Linked DNA regions of Bradyrhizobium diazoefficiens. The protein of the gene in region 1 binds, or shares a complex with, the protein of each later gene. Links are inferred from orthologs where the notes say so. Each region holds a gene or a part of one and is shown on either strand. Other genes may lie near its edges.

Region 1 (7,939 bases):
GGCGAATACGGCTCCGACCTGAGCCGGGCCGATATCCTGCAGCGGACGCAGACCATTCCCTCGGCCTGCGGCTTTCGCGATCAATTCGCATATTGCAATATCGGCTTTGTCGCGGCCGCGGAGGCGATGGCCCAATGTTCCGGCGCGACCTTTGATCGCTTGGTCGATCAGCACATCCTGCGTCCTCTCGGGATGACCGCCAGCAGGGTCGGCGGTTCGGCTGTAGTCACGGACAACGTGGCGGTGCCGCATTATCCGATCGACGGTGAGGTGCGGCCCGTTCCGGCGATGGTCACCGACAATCTTCTTGGCGCGCTGGGCATGATGATGAGCGCGCGAGATGCGGCACGATGGCTCGCTTTCCATCTCGGTGAACAAGCGCGCAGGTCAGCGATCGCGGAAACGCATCTGCTGCAGATCGCCAAACGCGACCGCCGCCTCGACGAAGGTTATGGTCTTGGCTGGTACGTCCGCAACCGACGCGTCCAGCATGAGGGGGCCCAGCGCGGATTCCGCGCCAACATCTGGTGCGATCTTGAGGCCGGGACTGGAATCTTCGTCGCCACGAATTTGGGCATCGGGAGGGCTCACTTCGCCATCACCAATCACATCATCCAACGCTGCCGCGGCGAAACCCTGCTCGACTGGATCGCCGAGATCGATCGGCTCGATCAGTGCGAGCTGAACCAGCGGATGGCGAGTTTTGTGCAGGAGCGGCGCGATCGACCGATATCATCGTCGGGCCTGCGGCTGAACGACTTCACGGGCACGTTTCGGCATCCCGGATTCGGCGTGCTACGCATCGACTCTCGCGGTGACCATCTGTGGTTTCGGATTGAGCACCTCTCCGGTTTCGATGGACCGCTGATGCGCTACTCGGCGATGGGCTTCGAGTACCAGGGCGACCGCGACTCGATGGCGTGGCCACCGCTTGCGATTCCGCGGGAGCCGCGCGGCGACTGTGCCCGGGTGCAGTTCAGAGCGGAGAACGGCGTCGTCAACGGGCTGGCTTGGTCGGATTGGTTCGGCACAGCCCACTTCTTTCGGGATCGGACCGGCTGAAGCCGGTGGTCAGGCTTCCAGCCCCGGCCGCGATTGGGCGCGACGCCTACAGCGTTGATCAACGCTCTATGCGAAGGCAATCGATCGAGCAGATGTGGCACTACAACGCGCGAAGCGAACGCCTCGCTGCGCCGCGAACTGTGCGCCGAGATATCGAGATTGAAATAAAAGCGGATAGACCCAAGGCCGGGATCGGACCATATTCAGAGGCATCACTTGCGGGGGCGAGCAGCAAGGAGCCACTGAATGTACGCCAATATCCTCTTGAGCACCGATGGTTCGGATGTCGCAAGAAAAGGCGTCGAGCATGGAATTGCTCTGGCAAAAGCCTTGAATGCCAAAGCGACCATCGTCACCGTGACTGAAGCGCTGCCGATCGATTATGGCGGCGGACACGATTCGGGATGGATTCCTTCGCAGGACGAGATTGCTAGCTTCGACGCGGCCTGCAAGGAACGGGCAGGCAAAGTGCTTGATCAAGCGCGAGCCATGGCAGACCGGAGCGGGCTGTCGGTCGAACTCTTGCATGTTCCGAATGCGCATCCGGCCACTGCGATTGTCGGAACGGCAAAGTCCAGAGGCTGCGATTTGATTGTCATGGCTTCTCATGGGCGTCGCGGCCTCAGGAAGCTGTTTCTGGGAAGTCAGACGTCCGAAGTTCTCGTCAACGGAAGCGTGCCGGTATTGGTCGTGCCGTAGTTGCTAGGGCTACGACGCGTTATTTCGCTCCGTCAGCCGAGGTCTCAAACTAGCCCCGGCCGCGATAGGGCGCGACGCCTTGCTCGGGCACCCACAGGCCTCTCGGCACGCGGCCGGTCTGCCAGAACACGTCGATCGGGATGCCGCCGCGCGGGTACCAATAGCCGCCAATGCGCAAGAATTTCGGCTTGATCTCGGCGGCGATGCGCTTGCCGATCATCACGGTGCAGTCCTCGTGGAAGGCGCCGTGGTTGCGGAAGCTCGCGATGTAGAGTTTCAGCGATTTCGACTCCAGCAGCCATTGGCCGGGCGCGTAGTCGATCATCAGATGGGCGAAATCGGGCTGGCCGGTCACCGGGCAGAGCGAGGTGAATTCCGGCACGGTGAAACGGACCAGATAATCCGCATCCTTTTGCGGATTGGGCACGCGGTCGAGCTGGGCTTGTTCCGGTGTGTGCGGCCATTCGACCGCGCGGCCGAGCTGGAGAGATTTTTTCGCCATCATAACGTCCTTTCGCAGACGTCGGGATGGACGCAAACGCTGTCGTCGTCAACCAGCGGCGGTTGTCTGAATCAGCACAATCCGGTCGTTGCCGGACTCGCAGCCCCAGAGTTCGCCCGGCCTGCCGTCGAGTTGGCGGACATTGGCATTGGCCCTGTCGCTGGCGAAGACGTTAAACTGCTCAGTCACTGGATCGAAACGGACAATCGCGTTGGCGGAAAAGTCCGTCAGCCAGACCTTGTCCCTGTCGTCGACATAGACGGCGTAGGTGCGGGGATGCTCGCCCGGCAGCTTCCAGGTTTTCCAGGAGCCGTCTGCCGGATCATGGACTGAGACATGGCCGCTGTTCCATTCGCTGACCCAGATTCGGCTCTTCGAATCCGACCAGACGCGCCGCGAGCCCTGGCCTGGGGTCGGCGGCTCGACGACATTGGCGTGGCCGGTTGCGAGATCGATCTTCGCGATGTAGCTGCCGGCGAGCGAGGCGTACCAGACATCGCCCTTCGGCGTCACAGCGATGCCGTAGGGACCGACGCCCTTGGGCGCGTTGAAGACGTCCATCGCGCCGGATTGCGGCGCGAGGCGGCCGTAATAGCCGGATTGGCCGGTGAACCAGTAGGTGCCGGCTCTGTCGAACACGCCGGTGTTGAGATTGGCGTCAGCGAACTTTTCGGGCAGGCGGAACAGCGTAACCTTGAGGTGGGACGGATCGACCCGCGCGATCGCGTTCTGGCCGCCCTCGGTGATCCAGGGCGCCCCGTCGGGGCCGATGGTCACGCCGTGCGGGGCGGCGCCGTCGCCGAGGCTGATCGTCTTCGAGGTGCCATCCTTGGGGTTGAGCCGGCCGAGCATGCCCGCGCCCTGTGCGGTGAACCAGACCGCGCCGTCTGGGGCGGGGGCGAGATCGTGCAGGCCGATGCCTGGGCTTATCGGGAAATATTTCGTCCGGAACGGGCCTTCCAGGGCGATACTTGGGCGGATTGCGAGGAGGGCTGTGCTCGAAGCAAGAAACTGGCGGCGATTCATGGCGTTACCCCGACTGTTTCAGATTGAGGTTGGACGCGCGGACCAGATGCCATGGAGCATAAGCCGAGGCTCTTCGCGCGTCAGTCGAACCGGCTCGCCCAAGCGTTCACATTTGCTTGCGCTCCGTGTAAGACCCGCGGCGAACCGATCAGCTCCAACGAACGGAAGTGCACATCATGACGGCCATCATCGACATCATCGGACGCGAAATCCTCGATAGCCGCGGCAATCCCACCGTCGAGGTCGACGTCGTGCTGGAAGATGGCGCGCTCGGCCGCGCCGCGGTGCCATCGGGCGCCTCCACCGGCGCCCATGAGGCGGTCGAGCTGCGCGATGGCGACAAGGCCCGCTATCTCGGCAAGGGCGTCACCAAGGCGGTCGGCGCCGTCAACGGCGAGATCTTTGAGGCCCTGAGCGGCCTCGATGTCGAGCAGCAGGCCCAGATCGACCAGATCATGATCGACCTCGACGGCACGCCGAACAAGAGCCGGCTCGGCGCCAACGCCATCCTCGGCGTCTCGCTCGCCTGCGCCAAGGCGGCCGCGAACTCGCTCGACATGCCGCTGTATCGCTACGTCGGCGGCACCTCGGCGCGGCTCTTGCCGGTGCCGATGATGAACATCATCAATGGCGGCGTGCATGCCGACAATCCGATCGACTTCCAGGAGTTCATGATCCTGCCCGTGGGCGCGTCGTCCTTCGTCGAAGGCCTACGCTATGGTGCGGAAGTGTTCCACACCCTGAAGTCGGAGCTGAAGAAGGCCGGCCACAACACCAATGTCGGCGACGAGGGCGGCTTCGCCCCGAACCTGCCGTCAGCGGACGCCGCGCTCGAATTCGTCATGAACGCCATCGGCAAGGCCGGCTACAAGGCGGGCACCGACATCGTGATCGGCCTCGACTGCGCCTCGACCGAGTTCTTCAAGGACGGCAAGTACGTCTATGAAGGCGAGGGCAAGACCCGTTCGATCTCCGAGCAGGCCAGGTATCTCGCTGACCTCGTCGGCCGCTATCCGATCGTGACCATCGAGGACGGCATGTCGGAAGACGACATGGACGGCTGGAAGGAGATCACCGACCTCATCGGCAAGAAGTGCCAGCTCGTCGGCGACGACCTCTTCGTCACCAACGTCAAGCGCCTCGCCGAAGGCATCAAGGCCGGCCGCGCCAACTCGATCCTGATCAAGGTCAACCAGATCGGCACGCTGACCGAGACGCTCGCCGCCGTCGAGATGGCGCACAAGGCCGGCTACACCTCGGTGATGTCGCACCGCTCCGGGGAGACCGAGGATTCCACCATCGCTGACCTCGCGGTCGCCACCAATTGCGGTCAGATCAAGACCGGCTCCCTTGCACGTTCCGATCGCACCGCCAAATACAACCAGCTCCTCCGCATCGAGCAGCAACTCGGCAAGCAGGCGCTCTACGGCGGCAAGGCGGCACTGAAGGCGCTGGCATAAGCCAGCGCTTGAACAAACATAGGGAGGGGTCGACATGAGCGACGGCAACATCGGACTGCAACTACGTTCGCTGATCAAGACAAGCGGAGAGCTCGAAATCTCGCTCGTCGACGTGCCGACCCCCGAGCCCGCGGACGACGAGGTCGTCGTCCGCATCGAGGCGGCGCCGATCAATCCGTCCGATCTCGGCCTGCTCGTCGGCGCTGCCGACATGAGCACGGCCAAGGCGTCCGGCACGAAAGAGGCGCCCGTCATCACCGCGAGGGTGCCTGATGGTGCGATGCGCGCAATGGGGGCGCGGCTCGACCAGTCCCTGCCGGTCGGCAATGAGGGCGCGGGCGTCGTCATCAAGACCGGCTCGTCCGATGCTGCGAAGGCGCTGATGGGCAAGACGGTCGCGATGATCGGTGGCGCCATGTACGCGCAGTACCGGACCCTGAAGGCGAGAGACTGCCAGCCGCTGCCCGAGGGCACGACGGCGGCCGAGGGCGCATCCTGGTTCGTCAATCCGCTCACTGCGCTCGGCATGACCGAGACGATGCGGCGCGAAGGCCACAAGGCGCTGGTGCATACGGCAGCCGCGTCCAATCTTGGCCAGATGCTGAACAAGATCTGCATCAAGGACGGCATCGGGCTCGTCAACATCGTCCGCAGCAAGGAGCAGGCGGAGATCCTGAAGAAGATCGGCGCGAAATACGTCGTCGATTCCAGCGTACCGAGCTTCCTGGACGATCTCACGGCCGCGCTGGTCGCGACCGGCGCGACCATCGCCTTCGATGCCATCGGCGGCGGCAAGCTCGCCGGCGACATCCTCAACTGCATGGAAATCGCGATCAACAAGACCGCGAAGGAATACAGCCGTTACGGCTCCAGCGTGCACAAGCAGGTCTATGTCTACGGCGCGCTCGATATCCGTCCGATCGAACTGCCGCGCGGCTTCGGCATGGCCTGGGGCGTCGGCGGCTGGCTCTTGACCCCGTTCCTGCAGAAGATCGGACCTGCCGACATCGGACGTCTGCGCCAGCGCGTCGTGAGTGAACTGAAGACCACCTTTGCCAGCCACTACACCAAGGTGGTGTCGCTTCAGGAAGCGCTCGATCCCGCCAACTTCGCGGTGTACGCCAAGCGCGCCACCGGCGAAAAATTCCTCATCAATCCGAATAAATCTTTGTGATCTGCGATCGGACGTCAACCAAAAGAAGTCTTGCCTTCTGAGCGAAGCGGGAGACCGCGTCGACGTGGAATCCGACGATCTGATCCTCTTTGCAGATTTGCACGAAAGCTTGGGCCGCCGCTTGGCGGCCCGATTGTTTGGGCGACGGTTTCAGAAACACAGCGTTTCCAAATTGCACCAGTTCATGCACTTGCATCCATCGATCCCGATCGCTTAAGTGCCGTTCGGCACTTCCTCTCAAGGTTCCAAGACAATCCAAGGAAAATCTGATGGCCTACAATATCGTCGTGATCGCCGGCAGCCTGCGCAAGGACGGCTTCTCGCTGAAGATCGCCAAAGCGCTCACCAAGCTCGCACCGGCTTCTCTCAAGCTCGAGGTCGTCACGCTCGAGGGCATCTCCTTCTTCAACCAGGACCTCGAAGGCGCGCCGCCGGCCGACTGGCTGGCCTTCCGCGAGAAGCTGCAGAAGTCTGACGGTGTCATCTTCGTCACGCCCGAATACAACCGCGCCATCCCGGGCGTGCTGAAGAACGCCATCGATGTCGCCTCGCGGCCCTATGGCAAGAGCTCGTTCAACGGCAAGCCGGTCGGCATCATCTCCAACTCGCCGGGCCCGCTCGGTGGCGTCAGCGCCGCCAAGACGCTCCAGAACATCCTGCCGGGCATCGCCGGCCCGATCATGCAGCAGCCCGAGATCTACCTGAACGCGGTCGGCGACGCCTTCGATGCCGAGGGCAATCTGGCGAAGGACTCACTGAAGGGCGTGCTCCAGGCCTATATCGACGCCTTCGCCGCGCACGTCGCCAAGCATCACGGCTGAGGCCGCTCGAGCCTCCGTCATGCCCGGGATAAGCCCCGGGCATGACGATCCGTAGTGCGGTCAGAAGCAATTAGCACTCCCTTAACCAAGCTGGCCCATCTTGCCAAAATGGTCTCCCGCGCGCGCCTCAAATCGATCCTGACCGGTCTCGCTCTCTATGCTATGGCGGCCGCCATCGTCGGCTATTTCGGCGTCAACGCCTATACCGGCAAATACGGCCTCAACGCCCGCCAGGAGCTCGACCAGGAGATCATCGCCCTGACCAGCGAGCTGGCCCAGCTCAAGCGCGAGCGCGCCCGGAGCGAGCAGCGCGTGTCGCTCTTGCGCACCGAGAAGATCGATCCTGACATGCTGGACGAGCGGGCGCGGTTCCAGCTCGATTATGTCAATCCGCACGATCTCGTTCGGATGATCCCGCAAAACTAGCGGTTTCCGCAGCATTCGAAACGGCGCACGAAAGCCGCCCCAATTGTTCCGAAAGTCGTAGAGCCGCGACCAGGCGGCCGCCTTGACGCCGGCGTGGCGAGGGGGGCATTCCTAGTTCGGGCGCGATGCCGCTTAAGGTTGACGGAGATCAATCGGGTTGCGCGAGGCGCCGCCTAGACTGCTGCCCGGAGGAAACGGTGATGGATGGGTCAATGCCCCGGCATCACGCGGCTCGTGTCGAAGCCGCCATCGCATCAGGCCAGGCGGCTCGCTCCGCGCTCGTGGCCTCGTGGCGCCGTTCGTCCCGATTGCATCATCTCGATCCTGCCGGCCGCGGCCTGCCGCTACGGCTGAGCGAAGCCGAGCTGCGACAGGCGCGCGAGCGCATCGCGCCGCTGCTCGCTGCCGCGCAAGGCGCCATGGACCGGCTCTATCAGGCCGTCGGTGCTGCCGGCTGCTGCGTGCTGCTCGCCGACGGCGAGGGCGTGCCGGTCGACCGCCGTGGCACGCCGGCCGATGACGCCACCTTCCGGTCCTGGGGATTGTGGACCGGCGCGCTCTGGAGCGAGGAGCACGAGGGCACCAACGGCATCGGCACCTGCGTGGTCGAGCAGCGTCCGCTGACGATCGACCGCGATCAGCATTTCTTCACCCGCAACACCCTGCTGAGCTGCACGGCCGTCCCAATCTACGACCACGAGGCAGCCTTTGCCGGCGTGCTCGATGTCTCCTCCTGCCGCGCCGACCGCACCGACGCCTTCTCCAACCT
Region 2 (3,623 bases), 500 kb from region 1 along the record:
ACGCCGGCGAGGGCCCGTCCGCCAAGGGCGTCTGTCTCTGCACCAGCGAGGCGCCCGATCTCTATGACCAGCTTCGCCAGATCGCATCGCGCGAGGCGACGCCGCTCGGTGACGACGAGCCACCGCCGTAACGCTCAGGCGAGGCTTGAAATGAAAAACGCCCGGCCAGGCCGGGCGTTTTTTTATTTGGATGTTTCGTTCTATTCGCCGCCGCCGAAACGGCGCGACCACCAGCCGGCGCGACGCGGCGCGGCCGGCGTCTCGTTTGCCGCTTCCGGCGCGGGCTCAGGCGCGGGCGGAGCAACCGGCTCCGGCGCTGCGGCCGCCGGCTCGCTCGGGCTGCTCGACAGGAAGCTCACCTTCTCGCGGACGGTGGAGCGGCGTCGTGCTGCCTTTTCGTCGGCTGCGGTTTCTTCCTCGACGACAGCAGCAGAAGGCGCGGGCTGGACCGGCGTTTCAACCGGTGCTGGCGCATAGGGCTCAGGCTGAGACATCTGCGGCGCAACCGGGGCGACGTGCTCCGAATGCGCAATCGACGGCGCCGTCTCGCTGCCGGCGCTGTCGAAATCGGCCACCGCGTCGGTTGCTTCCGACGGCGGATTGCCACCGAGCTCGTCGCCGATCGATCCGGCGAGACCTTCCTCGCCACCGCCGCGCCGACGGCGTCCGCCCCTGCGGCCACGCCGGCGGCGGCGCGCGTCTGCGCCCTGCTGTTCGCCACGGGCTGCCTGTTCCTCGCCTTCCTCGCCGTCCTGTTCGGACTCGGCGTCCTCTTCGCCTTCGCTGGCTGCCGCTACGGTCCCTTCAGGAGACGTTGGAGCGCCATCCTCGCGCGCCTCACCATCGCGCTGACCGCCGCGACCGCGACGACGCCGGCGGCGCTTGCGGCCGCGCTGGCCATCCTGCTCGGGCGCGGCATCGCCTGCGGCCTGTTCTTCGGTGAGACCTTCGGTTTCCTCGGTCTCGACCTCGGATTCCAGTTCGGAATCGAATTCCTCGTCGTCATAGGCTTCTTCAGCCAGCGGCGGCGGGCTTGCGGCTGCCTGCGCTGCGAGCAGCGCCTTGGCGGCTTCCAGCGTGTGCACCTGCTCGCCACGATCGATCACATAGGCCTGCGGTCCGCTGACGCTGGCATCAGCGATCACCGCCAGCGTGACCTTGAAGCCGTTTTCGAGATCGCGCAGATGGCCGCGCTTATGGTTCAGCACATAAAGCGCGACGTCGGTGCGGGTGCGGACCACGAGATTGTGGGTCGCGCCCTTCATCAGGATCTCTTCGAGGCCGCGCAGCAACTGCAGCGCCACCGAGGAGACCGAGCGGACGTGGCCGGTGCCGCCGCAATGCGGGCAGGGATCGGTGGAGGATTCCAGCACGCTGGCGCGGATGCGCTGGCGCGACATCTCGAGCAGGCCGAAATGCGAGATGCGGCCGACCTGGATGCGCGCGCGATCCTGGCGCAGGCAGTCGGACAACTTGCGCTCGACCGCGCGGTTGTTGCGCTTCTCGTCCATGTCGATGAAGTCGATGACGATCAGGCCGGCGAGGTCGCGCAGGCGGAGCTGGCGGGCGACCTCTTCGGCCGCCTCCAGATTGGTCTTGAGCGCGGTGTCCTCGATATGGTGCTCGCGTGTCGACCGTCCGGAGTTGACGTCGATCGAGACCAGCGCCTCGGTCTGGTTGATCACGATGTAGCCGCCGGAGCGTAGCTGGACGGTCGGCGAGAACATCGCATCCAGCTGGCTTTCGACACCCATCCGCGAGAACAGCGGCTGGCCGTCGCGATACTGCTTTACCGCACTGACATTGGCGGGCATCAGCATCTTCATGAAGTCGCGCGCTTCGCGGTAGCCGGATTCACCGGCGACTGAGATCTCGTCGATCTCCTTGTTGTAGAGGTCGCGCAGCGAGCGCTTGATCAGCGAGCCTTCCTCGTAGACCAGCGTCGGGGCCTGCGACTTCAGCGTCAGGTCGCGCACCGTCTCCCACATCCGGATCAGGTACTCGAAGTCGCGCTTGATCTCAGGCTTGGTGCGGGCGGCACCCGCGGTGCGCAGGATGATGCCCATGCCCTCGGGCACGTCGAGATCCTGCACCACTTCCTTCAGGCGCGAACGGTCCTGGGCGCTGGTGATCTTGCGGCTGATGCCGCCGCCACGGGCGGTGTTCGGCATCAACACGGCGTAGCGGCCGGCGAGCGAGAGGTAGGTCGTCAGCGCCGCGCCCTTGTTGCCGCGCTCTTCCTTGACCACCTGTACCAGCATCACCTGGCGGCGCTTGATGACTTCCTGGATCTTGTACTGGCGGCGCGGACGGAAGGTGCGCTCCGGCACTTCCTCCATCACATCGTCGCCGCCGACGGATTCGACGTGCTCCTCTTCGGCTTCCTCGCCGTCTTCATCGTCCTCGTCGTCTTCGTCGGCCCTCGCTTCCGCATCCTGATGCGAAGCTTCAGTGCTCTCACCGGCGGCATAGACGGCGTCGGCCGGCTCGGCAACGGAGGTCACGGCTTCGGCAAGAGCCTCGGCATGCGTTTCAGAAGCGGCGGCCTCTTGCGACTCGGCGACGGTCTCGGCCGCAACAGCGGGCTCGGCGCCGATCGCTGCGACGGGCGCGGGCGTCTCGTCGGCGTGATCATGGTCGTGATGATCGTGCTCGTGGTCATGACCATGATCGTCATGACCGTGAGTGTGATGATCCTCGTCATCATGGGCGTGCTCATGATCGTCATGCTCGTGATCATGATGATCGTGGTCGTGACCTTCGTGCTCGCCGTGATGCTCGGCATCGGCGTGCAGGTGCTCGCCCTCATGCGCAGTGCCGTCGGCATGCTCCGGCAGGGCCTGGCCCTCGACCGGCTGAGCGACCGGATCGGCGCCGGCGTCGAGGCCCTCGACGATGTCGCTGCGGACGCGCTCGCCATGACTGCGGCGGCGGGAGTTGCGGTGGCGCGAGCGCCGGCGGCCGTGAGAGCGGTTCTCGCTCTCTTCCTCGGCCTCGCGATGGGCCTGTTCTTCGGCCTCGATCAGCGCCTGCCGGTCGGCGACCGGGATCTGGTAGTAGTCGGGATGGATTTCGCTGAAGGCGAGGAAGCCGTGGCGGTTGCCACCATATTCAACGAAAGCGGCCTGGAGCGAGGGTTCGACCCTTGTGACCTTGGCGAGGTAGATATTCCCGCGCAGTTGCTTGCGTTGCGCGGTCTCGAAGTCAAACTCTTCGACACGATTGCCGCGGACCACGACGACCCGGGTCTCTTCCGGGTGGGTGGCATCGATCAACATCTTGTTGGGCATGTCTTAACTCTTGGCGGCGGCGGGCGCGATCGACCGTGGGCGCGAAGAGCGCTGCCGGGTGACGCGACGGTCCACCTGATTCGGGGGTGAGGGGAAGGCCGAAACGCCGTCTCTCGCGCCTTGCCGAATCGGAAGCTTCAGGACCGAAGCGGCGCGCGGGATTTTCACTCCGCAGCGTCGCGAATTGTCCTTCAGAATTCGTCGGCACAGTCTGGCGCATCAAGCGTCGGCCCGTATGAAACATTGGGCGGCGGGGCCGCCCCTAATCAGCTGCTGCTGGCCAGGCATGGCGCGTGAGCGCTCGCCTTGGGATATCGAACCGCCCCCTTGGGA

The links. The genes of interacting proteins can lie anywhere in the genome.
Region 2: the proteins of eno (region 1) and JJC00_RS21990 are in contact, whole or in part, in a solved structure (PDB 2FYM), measured with the Escherichia coli proteins. The link is inferred for Bradyrhizobium diazoefficiens from one-to-one orthologs.

What each region holds. Positions count from the first base shown.
Region 1 is NZ_CP067102.1:4,205,539-4,213,477, forward strand. What follows is about bases 2,697-5,607. They hold eno (phosphopyruvate hydratase), read left to right. Parts: upstream 2,697-3,465; coding sequence 3,466-4,749; downstream 4,750-5,607. Other genes in these bases: JJC00_RS19590 (Vgb family protein), read right to left, coding at 2,697-3,289; JJC00_RS19600 (zinc-binding dehydrogenase), read left to right, coding at 4,784-5,607. Outside these bases: JJC00_RS19575 (serine hydrolase), read left to right, coding at 1-1,062; JJC00_RS19580 (universal stress protein), read left to right, coding at 1,309-1,761; queF (preQ(1) synthase), read right to left, coding at 1,811-2,263; more of JJC00_RS19590, read right to left, coding at 2,312-2,696; more of JJC00_RS19600, read left to right, coding at 5,608-5,923; JJC00_RS19605 (hypothetical protein), read right to left, coding at 5,901-6,119; JJC00_RS19610 (NADPH-dependent FMN reductase), read left to right, coding at 6,193-6,744; JJC00_RS19615 (FtsB family cell division protein), read left to right, coding at 6,853-7,170; JJC00_RS19620 (GAF domain-containing protein), read left to right, coding at 7,371-7,939. UniProt on the Escherichia coli protein: Catalyzes the reversible conversion of 2-phosphoglycerate (2-PG) into phosphoenolpyruvate (PEP). It is essential for the degradation of carbohydrates via glycolysis.
Region 2 is NZ_CP067102.1:4,703,932-4,707,554, reverse strand. It holds JJC00_RS21990 (Rne/Rng family ribonuclease), read right to left. Parts: upstream 3,291-3,623; coding sequence 201-3,290; downstream 1-200. UniProt on the Escherichia coli protein: Endoribonuclease that plays a central role in RNA processing and decay. Required for the maturation of 5S and 16S rRNAs and the majority of tRNAs. Also involved in the degradation of most mRNAs.